2 regions of the Marinomonas pontica genome follow, and region 2 is predicted to be linked to the other one. Evidence: riboswitches for the same ligand, from Rfam matches in the RefSeq annotation. Region 2 holds a riboswitch; the other holds the start of a gene.

Region 1 (7,849 bases), 1.2 Mb from region 2:
GCAAAGGCCATTCCAGACGCCATCGAGACCCCGCACGGACACCTAGACTTAAATACAAATTTCTAAAACGGCGCTCTTGTTGGTACATCATTGGCATAAGAGCACGCAATACAAACGGCAACGCCATCACCGCATTGACCCAAACCACCACCCAGTAACTGGATCCTAACCCCCAACCAAGATCGCGCAAAAACAAAAACAAACCAGTGGCGATCACTAAACCTGGCACCATTAAAATCATGTTTCCTAGATGTTCGAGTTTGTTAGGCAATATAGACAGGTATTGTCTCGCCATACAGAACCGTGCCAGCACGCCAAAGCTCACACCAAGAAAAAGACTCACCATAGCGGCCGGAATGGCTATTTGTAATGACACAAAAACGGCATTCCACAATGCTTTTGATTGCAGCGCTTGAAGAAAAATAGGCGAAAACATCGGATCAAAAATGGCCAAAAAAGGAGGAATCACCAAAACAAACGCACACAGCAATGCAATAGCATCCCCGATTTTTGACAAAAATGAGTCTTTTAACGCATAACTTTTTATCGACAATAAGCTCATATCTTGTCGATTAACCGGCGCAAGTCGATACACAATAACCGCAAATAAAGTACATATCAGCACCTGCAACAGCGCCAAAAAGCTGGCTTTATTTAAATCAAATTCAAACCTCAGCGCCTGATAAATAGCCACTTCCAGCGTACTAAATTTGGGTCCACCCCCCAGGCTCAATACCACCGCAAAACTCGAAAAACACAACATAAAAATAAGCACAAACGCGCCTGGCAAAACCTTCTTAAGATAATGCCACTCAATCAAACGAAACGCATTCCAACGGGAAAAACCCAACTGTGAAGCTTGGCGCCACTGGCCTGCAGGTATCAAATCATAACCCTGCATCAACAGTCGTACCGCCAATGGCATATTAAAAAACACATGCGCCAACAGTATACCCAGCAAGCCATACAGAGGGATTTGGACACCAAATAGACTGCTTAGCCAACCGCTTCGGCCGTATACCACCACCAAGCCCAAAATCGCCACAATGGTTGGCACTACCATAGAGACGGAAAATAGCTGCAATAACAAAGATCGCCCATAGAACTGGCGGTGTATTAGGCAAGACGCAACTGGAATGGCAATAAGCAAGCTAATTCCGCTGCTTAGTAATGCTTGCCACAGAGAGAAACGTACAACTCGCCACAGATAGGGTTGCTGCATGTAGCCAAGCCAAGAATGTAATTCACTATAACGCAAAAGAGCCGCCAAGCTGGCAGCTCCCATTATCAGGAAAAAGCCAACACCCAATAGCGCTGGCCACAACCCTTTTACTGCTCGAAAAGAAAGCAACTTAACGACTATTATCGAGTTGTAGCATTTAGCCACTCGTCGACCCAAGCTTTACGATGTGTTGCTACGTCTTTTGCTGGCAAGACAAGGTTCTTTGTTGGCTTTAAAGCACCATCAAATGCGGCCGGTAATTTTTCATCTAGTTTCACGACGGGCAACATCCAATTGCCCGTTGCCACCGTTGATTGGAAACCTGGCTGTAAAATAAACTGCATAAACTGTTTCGCTAAAGCTGGATGGGGTGCATCTTTCATCATTGCCGCCACTTCAATTTGCGGGTAAAGGCCTTCACTGGCCATTGCAGCCTTATACTTGTTATCCCCTTCCGCCACAATGTGATACGCAGGTGACGTCGTGTAACTCAATACCACATCCGCCTCGCCTTTCAAAAACAAGCCGTAGGCATCAGACCAACCTTTAGTAACGGTTACCGTATGTGAAGCCAGCCGCTCCCAGGCATCGGCCGCGTTATCCCCATAAACAGATTTCATCCATAACAACAAACCCAGCCCAGGTGTACTGGTACGAGGATCCTGATAAATAACACGTAAATTTTGATTGTCCACCACCTCTTTCAAGCTAGCTGGCGGATTTTTCAGTTTCTCAGAGTTGTAAATAAAGGCAAAGTGACCTTGGTCGAATGGCACAAAGACTTTATCCGTCCACCCACCCGAAATCGTCACGGCAGACGTATCAACAGCATGATCCACTAATAAGCCCGTTTGCTTTGCTGCTTCCATCAGGTTGAGATCTAACCCTAGAAGCACATCCGCTTGTGACGATTTGCCTTCTAATTGCGCGCGAGACAAAATACCAACAGAAGAATCCAGTGCGACAAAATTCAATTCGCACTCACACTCTTGTTCAAAGTTTGCTTTAATCTTAGGGCCCGGCCCCCAGTCGGAAGCAAAGGAATCATAGGTATACACATTAAGGGTGTTAGTCGCTAAAACAGCAGGCGAAAAAATAACGCCAAGCGCCATAACAGCCGCAGGCAAGGAAGAGGGTAACGAAAGTAGTTTCAAAGTGTCGCTCCTAAAATAAGTGAGCGGCGTACAGGGGAAATGGCAAGCAGTGTATTTTGAGCTAGATTTTTTTAGCCGTTCAACTTGCTATCTCGATTCCTACGCCAGCATGATCTGGATCAGGTTCGGTGGGTTAGCAGAAAATCCGCTTCTCAGCCCTAGCATTGAGTCAATGCCAAAACACCCCATGAGATAATGAGCGTCTATTGTAAGGAGTCGTTTAACGGAAGTCTATTTCGGCAAGCACCCTTGTGACAGCACCTTGGTTTTTTTCTGCAAAACGCAGTGCCGTCTGACCCAACCTAAAGCGTTGAGAAGACTGTCCCGCCAAATCCACTACTACTTTTTCAAGCTGCGCTTCATCTTGACAACGAATGGCACCATTGACTTGCAATAACTGATCGGTAATATCCGTAAAATTAAACGTGTACGGCCCCACTAGAATGGCTTTACCTAGCAAAGCCGGTTCAATCGGGTTATGCCCACCTCGTTTTATCAAACTCCCTCCCACGAAAGCAAGATCAGATGCTTGATAATAATTCATTAACTCCCCCATTGAGTCACCTATGATGACATCAGACTCAGACCACTGATCCAGCGGCACCTGACTTCGAAGCGCAACCCTATCGAATGATTGCATAGCCAAGGTTTTTACGGCATCAAAACGCTCTGGGTGACGAGGCACCAGTATCAATAGCGCCTCAGGGTACTTTTTCATGAGTTCAGCATGAGTACGTAAGAGCATTTCATCTTCGCCTTGATGAGTACTTGCACCCACCCAAACAAAACGAGATCCAAGCTGACGACGCCAATTCGACTCAAGAACACCTGGTGGCACGACAAGATCAAATTTAATACTGCCTGTCACCATAACTTTTTTTGCACCTAACGCTTCAAAGCGAACAGCGTCTGCTTGCGCATGAGCTAAGAAACAATCGGGCAATGCGAACAGCGAACGAGAAATAGTCGAAAACTTTTGATACCGTAGAAAAGATCGCTCACTCAAACGCGCATTCACCACATCCACTCGTAAACCTCGACGCTTTGCCTGCTGTAACAAATTAGGCCAAAGTTCAGTCTCGACAACCAGAAGATGCTTACAGGACAGTGCGTTTAGCGCTCTTTTAACACTGAAACGCCAGTCCATTGGCAAATAGCGGTGTTGGGCAAATGGAAAGGTTTTCGCCACTTGCTCAGCGCCCGTTGGAGTCATAGTCGTTATCAACAACCGATGAGAGGGATATTTCTCTTGCCATTGCGACACCAATGGCCGCACAGCCAATACCTCACCAACAGACGCACAATGAATCCACAAATCCGCGTCAACGGTGGGCCATAAACCAAATGCTTCTTTCGCCCGATAATTCGCATAATCTTTTTTAAAACGCCGGACTTTTAACAAAATCAACGGCGTTAATAGCGCGAATAGAATACGATAAAGCCACATAACTACGCGGACGTCTCACTAAACTGCTGATTATGAAGTTGTGCATAAGCCCCATTCATCGCCAACAATTCACTGTGAGAGCCTTGCTCAATGATCTCGCCATGATCCACAACGGCGATAATATCTGCGTTTTCAATGGTTGATAGTCGATGCGCAATAGCAATGGTCGTTCGATTAACCATTAAATTTTCCAGTGCTGTTTGAATAGCGCGCTCTGACTCGGTGTCCAACGCGGATGTCGCTTCATCCAAAATCAAAATGGGTGAATTTTTCAGTATTGCTCGAGCAATAGCGATACGCTGACGCTGACCGCCAGAAAGCAATACGCCGTTTTCACCAACCATGGTATCTAAGCCATGATCAAGTTCCTGAATGAATCCCCAGGCATTGGCGGCTTGTGCCGCGGCTACCACATCATCATCACTCACACCATTTAGGCCGCCATAAGCGATATTGTCGCGAATCGTTCCGTTAAACAGCACCACTTGCTGATTCACCAAAGCGATGTTGGAGCGTAGTTCCGTCAACTTATAATCGGCAAGTGAAACGCCATCAATCTTAATGTCGCCTTCACCAAAGTCATAGAATCGAGGAATCAAATTCGCCATCGTGGACTTCCCACTGCCAGAACGACCAACCAAAGCCAGCGTTTTCCCAGCAGGCAAATTCAATGTTATGTTCTTCAACGCTGGCTTATCAGCACCTGGATATTGAAAAGACATGGATTGCCATTCTATATCGCCTTTTAAACGGTCAATAGAAATCCCGCCTTTATCGACCTCTTCCTGCATATCTAGAAACTCAAAGATACTATAAGAAGCCGCTATCCCTTTTTGCAAAATACTGTTCACATCCGTCAACTGGCGAATGGGCTTACCCAGCATGCCAGCCGCTGTAATAAAGGCAATAAAGTCCCCAGACGTCATGTTCGAGCTAATTGAAGGACTCAAGGCAAACCAAATCAAAATGGCCATTGCCGTTGCGAGAATAAATTGCACAATGGGCACGTTTAGCGCTTTGGTTTTTTCCATTTTCAACTGTGAGCGTCTATTTTCAGCGGCCGCTTTGTGAAAACGCTCTATTTCATATTGACTTCCACCAAATATTTTAACGACCTCATGGCCTTTAATCGCTTCAGAAGCCACGTCAGTCACCCCACCCATCGCATTCTGAATGCGAGCGCTTAATCGACGAAAACGCTTAGAAGCATAAGAAACCACCAAACCAATTAAGGGAACCACTAATAAAAATAATAGCGTTAATCGCCAATTCATGTAGATCATATAACCTAACAAACCAACAACAGTCATACCTTCACGCAACAAAATTCGAATAGCTTGCGTAATAGAGCCAATAACCTGCTCTGTGTTGTATGTTAACTTCGCCAACAAGCGACCTGTAGGAGTCGAGTGGTAATAACTAGAAGGCAATAACACTAGCTTATTGAACATATTGGTTCGTAAATCAAACACAACATTGTTCGCCACTTGAGCCATAAAATAGCTACCAAGAAACGTCCCGATCCCCCGCAAAATGAAAATACCTAAAATAGCAGCAGGAATAACCAATCGACTTTCGGTGATTTTTCCTTCGGATACCACATCCACCATATGCTTCAATAATGCAGCTAATGCTGGCTCCATTGCTGCGTAGATAACGTAGCCGATAATACTTAACAGCAAATATCCCCATGATGGGCGAACATACGTCAGCAAACGAAAATAGGTTTGCATCCCGGTCGCAGGTTCTTTAATAGAGGACGTCTCTTTTTCAACACTGTCATTTTTTTGCATTTACAAATTCGCTTTTTTAATAATAGCTGTAGTCGAATAGCCATCAACAAAAGTTAAGACCTTCACCTCCCCGCCATGGGCTAGGACATGATCGGCACCAACTATGGTATTAATCGTGTAATCCCCACCCTTAACCAATACATCAGGCGTTAAATATTCAATTATTTCTTTCGGCGTATCTTCATCAAACCATGTCACCCAATCAATAGCACCAACACCTTCAAGAACGGACATGCGATGAACCAAATCATTAATGGGGCGCTTTTCACCCTTTAAGCGCTTTACCGATGCGTCTGTGTTTACAGCAACAATTAGCCGATCTCCAAGTCCTTTTGCTTGCTTCATATAAGCAATATGACCTGGATGAATAATATCAAAGCACCCGTTAGTGAAAACCACTCGCTCCCCATTCATTTGAGCCAGCTTCACCTGCTCTAGCAGCTCGGAAGGCGACAACACACCGAAATTTGTTGAATGAGAACGCTGATACATAATCGCCGCTAATTGATCAGCCGTTATAAAAGCCGTTCCGAGTTTTCCTACCACAAAGCCAGCCGCCTGATTAGCGTATTCAACCGCATCCGTGAACCGCTTACTCGTCACAAACACAGCGGTTAATACAGCGATGACCGTATCTCCTGCCCCTGTCACGTCATAGACTTCTTTGGCGGATGTAGCAAGAGAAAAGGGGGATTTACTGCTCTCAAATAATACAAGTCCATCTTCACCACGAGTAACTAATAAAGCCTCCCAACCAAATTGCTGCCTAAGGAGCTCGCCCTTTTGCTGCACATCGGCATCTGACGCACACTGACCAACAATGGTTTCGAATTCAACAAAATTAGGCTTTACCAGTGTTGCACCCTGATAAATTGAAAAGTCCTCTCCTTTTGGGTCAACAAAGCTTGGAATATTGGCCTCATTCGCATACTTAATTAACGTCTGAACATCATTCAGACAACCTTTATTGTAATCAGAAAAGATGACGGCATCAGCATCAGGGAGAACGCTCTCAACCATATTAGCCACAGCTTCATTCTGAGTTAAACTGTACTCATGCTCTTCAAAATCTAAACGAATCAATTGCTGATGGCGACTCATTACACGCAATTTGGTAATTGTTGGTAAAGAGGCAGAACGAACAAAATGACAAGTAACGCCGCTTGCCTCAAGGCTGTGTTCTAGTACTTTGGCATTATCGTCTTCACCAACCACACCAATCAAAGTTACTGTCACGCCAAGCTTAGCCAACCCTAATGCGACGTTAGCGGCACCGCCGGGGCGATCTTCTATGTTCGATACTTTCACTACTTGAACAGGCGCCTCAGGAGAGATACGGGAGGTACCACCATGCCAGTAACGATCCAGCATCACATCCCCAACGACGAGAATATGTTTATCATTAAAATTCAAATATGAAGAGTTCATAGCCACATAATAATCGATTTTTGAAAGCCGCCATCTTATCATACTCCTCAGTCAAGTTGGACATACTCAATATCACATGAAATAAGGCTATTTACCGTATGCTGGAATCAACCATTCCCATCTGCCACTCGTTTGTTTTTCAAAAGCTGCTTAAAAACTGGGCTGCGCATGGCATTAACAAGGATTTTGGTTTCAGCTACGAAAGCATGACTCATGATTGGTCGAATAACCCTGTCGGGCGAATTCGCCTACTCACACAGTGCAGACAGCTATACACATTCAGTCATGCCTGCCAAATTCAGCCATCTGACGAACTGCGTGAAAGACTCAAGCCTCTTTTTCGTTTCATAATCACCCGCTACTTTGTAAACGAACGCTGGATCTTTTCTTTAAACGATGACCTCTCGACAAAAGACAGACAATCTGACGCTTACGCCATCGCCTTTGTCTTGTTGTCTTTTAGCCATTATTACAAGATAACACAGGACGATAGAGCCTTATCTTACATGAAGAAAACCCACCGCTTTCTGCACGAAAAAATGCAATCTGAAGCAGGTGGATTTTACGAAACCTACCCGGTTGACGACACACAAATTCGCCGCCAAAACCCGCACATGCATTTATTAGAAGGCTATATTGCTGCTTACGAAGCTACGCAGGATGATGAATACAAAAAGACCATCCACTCTCTACTGTCGTTAGCGCTAGAACACTTTTACGACAAAAAAACAAACACTCTACGTGAATTTTTTACTGTCGATTGGAAGCTTGACCCACAAATAGGAAATCAAGTTGAACCCGGCCA
Region 2 (7,849 bases):
ATAAGAACGCGCCGTTTCAGGATCTAAGGATAAGTTGAACTGGTCTTCCCAGCGAAATTCGAAGCGAGCTTTAGAAAGAGCGTTATCGCGAATTTGAGCGCCCGGATGCCCTTTGGCTAAGTCCGCTGCATGAGCCGCGATTTTATAGGTAATCAAACCCTCTTTTACGTCTTCTTTGTTTGGCAAACCTAAGTGCTCTTTGGGGGTCACGTAACACAACATGGCGCAACCGTACCAACCAATTTGCGCCGCCCCAATGCCAGACGTAATGTGATCGTAACCTGGAGCGATATCTTGGGTTAAAGGCCCCAAGGTATAAAACGGAGCTTCATGACAATGTTTCAGCTGCTCCGTCATGTTCTCTTCGATCAACTGCATCGGTACGTGCCCAGGACCTTCGATCATGACTTGCACATCATATTCCCAAGCAATTTTTGTTAATTCGCCCAAGGTACGGAGTTCCGACATTTGCGCTTCGTCGTTGGCGTCCATAATTGAACCCGGACGTAAGCCGTCACCCAATGACAAGGCCACGTCGTATTCCGCACAAAGTTTGCAAATTTCTCGGAAGCGTTCGTATAAAAAGCTTTCTTTGTGGTGAGCCAAACACCACTTCGCCATGATAGAGCCACCACGAGACACAATCCCTGTCAGACGCTTGGCCGTCATTGGCACATAACGCAACAAAACACCGGCATGAATGGTGAAATAATCGACTCCCTGCTCCGCTTGTTCAATCAGAGTATCGCGAAAAACATCCCAGTTAAGATCTTCCGCGACACCGTCTACTTTTTCTAATGCTTGATAAATCGGTACGGTACCTATGGGCACAGGTGAGTTTCGCAAAATCCACTCGCGGGTTTCATGAATATTTTTCCCCGTCGATAAATCCATCACGGTATCCGCACCCCAGCGAGTCGACCACACTAGCTTTTCAACTTCCTCTTCAATGGAAGACGTAACAGCAGAGTTACCAATGTTGGCGTTCACCTTTACTAAGAAGTTACGACCAATGATCATGGGTTCAGATTCAGGGTGATTGATGTTATTTGGAATGATGGCGCGGCCTTTTGCGACTTCTTCGCGGACAAATTCTGGCGTTATGCGCGTTTGAAGGTTCGCGCCAAAGCTTTGACCAGGATGCTGCTTCAATAACAATTCACTTTTAATCGCGTCGATATTCTGGTTTTCACGCAGCGCGATGTATTCCATTTCTGGTGTGATGATTCCTTGACGGGCGTAATGCATTTGCGTGACACATTTACCTTGGCGTGCCTTACGGACTGTTGGCAACGCTTTAAAACGCAAGTCATCCAGTGCCGAATTGGCCAATCGTGACTGCGCGAATTCTGATGACACACTAGGCAATACTTCCGTGTCTCCACGCTTTTCGATCCATGAAGCACGCATTGGTGCTAAACCACGATAAACGTCAATGTGTTCTTGAGGATCCGCATAAGGGCCAGAGCAATCGTAAACATAGATCGCTTCATTGGGTTCAAACGTTAGATTATCAGGATCTGATCCAATTGGCGTATCGGTCAAATTGATCTTGCGCATAGGGACGCGAATGGAATCGTCTGAGCCTGTCAAATAAATGCGTTCAGACGCGGGAAAAGGCTTGGCTTGTAAAGATTCAATGAAAGATTTTGCCGCTTGGCGTGACTCTTCACGAGACTGTTTTTTAGAAATGGTTACAGGTTTATTGTTGGATTCATTCGTGGTCGACATGAGCACTTCCCTTATTATAAAAATGGAGAATTGCTTGTCTGGGTGCTGTTTAGCGCACGAACGCACTTTAGGCGTTCATAGCAAAACACGAACCCTGAAATTATAGAGGAAGAGGCTAATACAATAAGGCCGCATCGGATCCATAAAAATCAGGAGTTCATTCGATGCAGATAAGAAAAAATGGAGACTTTCTTGTTTCCTACGCGGGTATTAGCCCGATCAGGTTCTGCGGATCCCGCATTTAATTATGCGATCTCAGCCAAATGGCACTCCGACAAGTAGCGCTGAGTATACTCACTATGATCGCCAAGTAAACACGGATTTTTTGTCCGTCTGTTTAAAACGATCATCAACCCAGTCTAAAGTGCCAACCTGGAATTATTCAGCGCCCTGCATTTCCAAGGCCATTTTATAGAGATAATTTTTCTTCTCACCAGTTAATTTTGCTGCCATCGCTGCCGCTTGCTTAACCGGTAAATCTTCTAACAAAATCGTCAAAATACGCTTCGCTTCTAATTCCGCTTCGTTGCCGCTCTCTTGCGTAAAACTCAGCATGACCACGAACTCACCACGCATTTGGTTCGCATCTTCGTCGAACATAGCAAGAATCTCAGACGCCGTGCCGGACAAGAATGTCTCAAAGGTTTTTGTGACTTCGCGTGCCAAAACCAATTGGGCATCGTCACCGTACACTTTTTGCACATCGGCAATGGAGTCATAGACTCGGTGCGTTGATTCATAAAAAATCACCGTCCCCGCTTGCGTTTTCCATGATTCAAAAAGGTCACAACGTCCTTTTGATTTAGCCGGGACAAACCCTGCAAAAAAGAATTGATCGGTCGGCAAACCTGAAGCGCATAACGCAGCGATCAAAGCACAAGCTCCAGGAATCGGCATGACTTTGTGACCCTTTTCACGCAAAGCATGTACGACATGATAGCCAGGATCGGATATCAATGGCGTGCCAGCATCGGACACCAAAGCAACACTCTTACCTTCATCCAATAAACTCGCAACATAGTCCGCTTTGTCTTTTTCATTGTGGTCATGAATAGAAAATAGCTTAGCCTCAATACCAAAGTGGTTGAGTAAACGCCGAGTATGACGTGTGTCTTCTGCGGCGATATAATCTACATCCCGTAAAGTTTGCTCAGCTCGTTTACTGAAATCGTCTAGATTACCAATTGGGGTCGCAACTATGTACAGCGACCCTCTCGCATCATCAGAACTATGTGGTACCATGTTGCCTCTTTTATTTGTCACTTTTATATAAGCTTATGAGCCTCATTAATTACCGCATCATACCATTAACTCTTTGTAGTTTGCTGCTAAGCGCCTGTAATTCCATGAATTTAAATATGGAGCAGCCACAACCCCAAGCTCAAAAAGCCACTGTGAATACCCCAGTAGAAAATACACTGCCTCCAAGCATCTACCATCCAAGGAAAAGCTCCGACGTTTCGGACGCCTTAGCGGCGAGCTACACCTCGGCAAAAACGTTTTATGAGCAAGGTGAATTTCAGAAAGCCCTAGACCTGTTAGAGAGCGATGTTTTACCAACCACCTCCTCAATACAATTCAACGCTTATCTATTGGCAGCACAAACCGCCGCTTATTTAGACAACGCGACAGACGCAATGCACTATTTAGAGCAAGCCGATACCTTGCCTGCCGCGCGTCATCCAGATAATCAAAACACTCTAAAAGAGTCGAAAGCGTCTTTATTGGAGTACTTTGGAAATTGGTCTGATGCGGTTCGCCTACGCATGGATCTAACGTACAACTTGCCATTGAACGAGGGCGATGAGAATCAAGCCAAATTATGGACAGCCATTCAAAACCTTTCTCAAAACGACCTGGATGAACTATCACAGCAAAATATTCCGTTACTGAATGGCTGGATAACCATCAGCAGTATTTTGCGAGATCAATCTTTATCAATCGAGCAACAGCTCACTATGTTTGAGAAATGGCAGACAGCCAACCCAAACCATCCAGCATCACTTACACCACCGCAAGACTTTTTGATCATGTCATCGGTCAAAGAAATGGCACCTCAAAAGATTGTCTTATTATTGCCAATGAGCGGTAAGCTCGAGCGCGCCTCTCAAGCCATAGTTGATGGTTTTTTTGCCACCTACTACAGCCAGAAAGAAGCCAGACCAACGGTGAGCGTTGTAGATATCGATGCCTTCCCAACGGTTTTAGACGCCCTTAATGCCGCAAATGAAAAACAGCCTGATGTTATTATTGGCCCACTGCAAAAAAACAATGTCGCTCAAGTCAGTCGTCAAGAGCTGCCTTATCCCGTTATTGCATTAAACCAGCTGGACATAAATCAACACCCTAAAAATTTGTACCATTTTTCACTCAGTGCTGACGATGAAATTCACGAAATCATCACTTTTGCAAAAAAAGAAGGCGCTAAAAAGGCCGCTATATTAAGCATCCAAGACACTTGGGCATTAAAACAAAGTGACGAATTTCGAGCGGCTGCCAGCAAGGAAAATGTTGATATCATTTCCAATCAGTCCTACGCCAACACCCCGAAAGGACGACAAGATGCCATCCAGAAATTGTTATTGATCAATGAAAGTTTTGCCCGTAAGAGGCTCATTGAACAATGGACGGGGACAAACGTAGAAAGCATCGCAAGATCACGAGAAGATTTGGATTATGTCTACTACGTTGGCAAACTAAATGACGCAAAACAAATCCGCCCTCTTTTGGATTTCTATTTTGCTGACAAAATCCCAATGCTAGCCAGCAGCACCTTGAACGACAGCGCTCCCGAAAAATCTACGAAGTCAGAAGACATTGAACGAATTTTATTTACTGAGCTACCCGCTCTAACTCCCAAAAACGTCACATTAAGCTCAGTACTCAAAAATCAAAACTCAAACATTTTACGCAGACTGCAAGCGCTTGGTGCTGATTCCTATTTACTGGCTAATAAATACCCACTGTTTACACTATTGCCAAGCACTAAAATTTCAGCAAACACAGGCATTATCACCATTGATGAAAATGGCATTTTTCATAAACGACCTGAAATCATGACTTACCGAAAAGGAAATTTGGTATATGCGAACAGTCAGCAATTTTTTGAACAAAAGGAAAGTATCGAAAAATAATGGCCAAAAAGCCGAGCAAGTCGCTGAAAAGCATTTACTCAAAGAAGGCCTTCGCTTTATTGAAAGAAATTTTTTCTGCCGCATGGGTGAAATTGATTTAATTTTCTTAGACAAAGACACTTATGTCTTTATCGAAGTACGTTACAGAGCAAACGCCATGCATGGTAGCGCAGCAGAGAGCTTAAGCACTGCCAAACTAAAAAAAGTGCGCAACAGTGCGGCATTATGGCTGCAGAAAAACAGCAAAGAACACCATGCAAGTCGATTCGATGCAATATTATTTGATGAAAAAATAGACTCACAACACTTAACTTGGCTAAAAGCAGTATTTTAATCACTATGGATTTTCAAGAAGCAATCTATACACAATTTGCCCAAAGCTTTGAGGCACAACAGCAAGCACTCGAAAGCTTACCACCCTATATAGAGCATGCCGCTAAGGTTATCTTTACCAGCATCGCTTCTGGGGGCAAAGTCATATGCATTGGCAATAGCACCGGATCCCACCTCTCCCAATATTTTAGCACCCTGATGCTGGATAGAATGGACAGAGAACGTCCAGGACTACCCGCCATCAACCTAAGCGGAGAAGGGTCTGCTTTACTGGCCATTACGCATAATGACAGCTATCACGATGTGTTCTCTAAACAAATAACCGCACTAGGAAACCCTGGCGATATTTTGTTTGTGGTAGCCAACAAAGGCAATACATCCCCCATCATTCAGGCCATTCAAGCGGCACACGAGCGCAAAATGAGCATAGTGGCGCTCACCAGCCCAGAAGCCAAAAATGTCTCCTCACTCACCTCTCAAGATGACACCGAGATTAAAATCAACTTACTGGGCACAGCCCGAACACACGAATGCCAGCTCACAGTCATTCATATTTTAGTGGATTTGCTGGAGCGCCAATTATTTGGCTATGAAGACTAGCCCAAGAGAAATACGAGAAATATTGAATATAAAAAAACCGCATATGAAGTGCCCCCATAAAGTTGGACTATCCAATTACTGGGGATCACTTCAAGAGCGGTTTTTTGTATTGTTAAACTATTTAACCACTTTCAATTGAAAGCCTTTTTTAGGTTCAGGCGGCGTCGGAGTTGGAGTTGGCTCTAAATCAAAGTCTTCTTCAGGAAAAACAAGACCATCACCATTCTCTTTTGCATAAAGCGCTAATGCAGCAGAAATAGGAACATAGACCTGCATAGGTCGGCCACTAAAGCGCGCCTCGAAAGACACTGCATCTTTGTCCATGATCAAATGACGCACCGCAGACATGCTAATATTTAGCACTATTTGCCCATCATTAATAAACTCCGTTGGCACCACGACCCCTTCCTGCTCAGCATCCACCAAAAGGTAAGGCGTCATATCGTTATCCGCAACCCAAGAATAAGCCGCATTCAATAAATAAGATCGTTTCGGTAACATTGTCATTTCCACCCACAATTATTTTCATAAAAAAAGGAGCGGTTAGGCTCCTATTTTTGCAACTCAACTAAACTCAACAAACATCAAGGTTTAGTCTAAACGCATTTCTTGCTCAGCTTCAGACAAGCTTTCTTGGAATGATTCGCGAGCAAAAACAAGATCCATATACTTATACAGCGCTCTTGCTTGCTCTTTAGGAATCTCAACACCCAACACAGGAAGACGCCATAAGATCGGAGCCAAACAACAATCCACGATAGTGAACTCGTCACTCATGAAATAGGGTTTTTCTTCAAAAATTGGCGCGACGTTTAACAGACCTTCACGCAATTCTTTTTGCGCTTGAGCTACGGCTTCTTTGTCTTTACTCGTCAAAATCAGATCAACTAATTTAGCCCAATCGCGCTGAATTCGGTACATAAACAAACGACTTTCAGCACGCGCTACTGGGTAAACAGGAAGCAACGGAGGATGAGGGAAACGCTCGTCCAAATATTCCATCATGACATTTGGCTCATACAAAACCAAGTCACGGTCAACCAAAGCTGGAAGCTCGTTGTATGGATTAACATCAGCCAATTCATCTGGCTTGTTAAATGGGTCTACATCTATGATGTCCACTGTGACGGCTTTTTCAGCCAATACAATACGAACTCTATGGCTGTAATGATCTTCTCCATCTGAGAAGAACGTCATTGAGGAGCGCTTTGCAATAACACCCATGTCTAACCCCTATATTGAAAACATCAACGCCCTCTTCGAAAAAGAGGACAAGCTATAATATGGAGATGAAGTAACAAAAATATTACATAACTTCATCACACTCAAAATTCTTCTACGCTTTAACAAAGCGCGCAGCTCTAGAAAACAAAAGATTCATACAAACCATAAAACTCTTGTTTTATAAAGCCGATATTCTAACATTTTTTCAAACGCTTTTTCTTAGAAAATTCGATTTGAATGATAGTAACACTGTATGTATTTGAAGCAAAAAAAACGCTTGGCGAAAACACCAAGCGTTTTGATAATAATTCCAAAGCGAAAATTAACGCTTAGAGAACTGAGGACGACGACGTGCTTTGCGTAGACCAACTTTCTTACGTTCAACTTCACGAGAGTCGCGAGTAACGAATCCAGCAGAACGTAGAGTACGACGTAGAGTTTCATCGTATTGCATCAATGCACGTGTGATACCGTGACGGATCGCACCAGCTTGACCAGAGATACCACCACCTTTAACAGTGATGTAAACATCAAACTTTTCAGTTGCTTCAACAAGCTCAAGAGGCTGACGAACAACCATGCGAGCAGTTTCACGACCAAAGTACTGATCAATTGAACGGTTGTTGATAACTAGGTTACCAGAACCGGCTTTTAGGAACACACGAGCGGTAGACGTTTTACGACGACCTGTACCGTAGTATTGAGTAGCTGACATAATGATCTTCCGTATTAAATGTTAAGGGCTTGAGGCTGTTGAGCAGCATGTGGATGCTCAGTACCAGCGTACACTTTCATTTTCTTGTGCATTGCACGGCCCAAAGGACCTT

The links. A riboswitch is a leader RNA that binds a small molecule or an ion and turns the genes downstream of it on or off. The one in region 2 is predicted to bind thiamine pyrophosphate.
Region 1: it holds a riboswitch for thiamine pyrophosphate, as region 2 does, so the genes downstream of both, thiB (thiamine ABC transporter substrate binding subunit) here and thiC (phosphomethylpyrimidine synthase ThiC) in region 2, are expected to answer to the same signal.

What each region holds. Positions count from the first base shown of each region.
Region 1 is NZ_AP027271.1:2,636,292-2,644,140, forward strand. Features, by position in the region: gene thiP (thiamine/thiamine pyrophosphate ABC transporter permease) at 1-1,387, opposite strand, end outside; gene thiB (thiamine ABC transporter substrate binding subunit) at 1,363-2,376, opposite strand; TPP riboswitch at 2,455-2,574, opposite strand; gene AABA11_RS12440 (3-deoxy-D-manno-octulosonic acid transferase) at 2,597-3,823, opposite strand; gene msbA (lipid A export permease/ATP-binding protein MsbA) at 3,826-5,616, opposite strand; gene hldE (bifunctional D-glycero-beta-D-manno-heptose-7-phosphate kinase/D-glycero-beta-D-manno-heptose 1-phosphate adenylyltransferase HldE) at 5,617-7,044, opposite strand; gene AABA11_RS12455 (AGE family epimerase/isomerase) at 7,143-7,849, shown strand, end outside.
Region 2 is NZ_AP027271.1:1,462,877-1,470,725, reverse strand. Features, by position in the region: gene thiC (phosphomethylpyrimidine synthase ThiC) at 1-1,731, opposite strand, end outside; TPP riboswitch at 1,911-2,015, opposite strand; gene rsmI (16S rRNA (cytidine(1402)-2'-O)-methyltransferase) at 2,110-2,973, opposite strand; gene AABA11_RS06860 (penicillin-binding protein activator) at 3,078-4,865, shown strand; gene AABA11_RS06855 (YraN family protein) at 4,816-5,199, shown strand; gene AABA11_RS06850 (SIS domain-containing protein) at 5,205-5,798, shown strand; gene AABA11_RS06845 (ClpXP protease specificity-enhancing factor) at 5,916-6,299, opposite strand; gene AABA11_RS06840 (glutathione S-transferase N-terminal domain-containing protein) at 6,390-7,022, opposite strand; gene rpsI (30S ribosomal protein S9) at 7,345-7,737, opposite strand; gene rplM (50S ribosomal protein L13) at 7,752-7,849, opposite strand, start outside.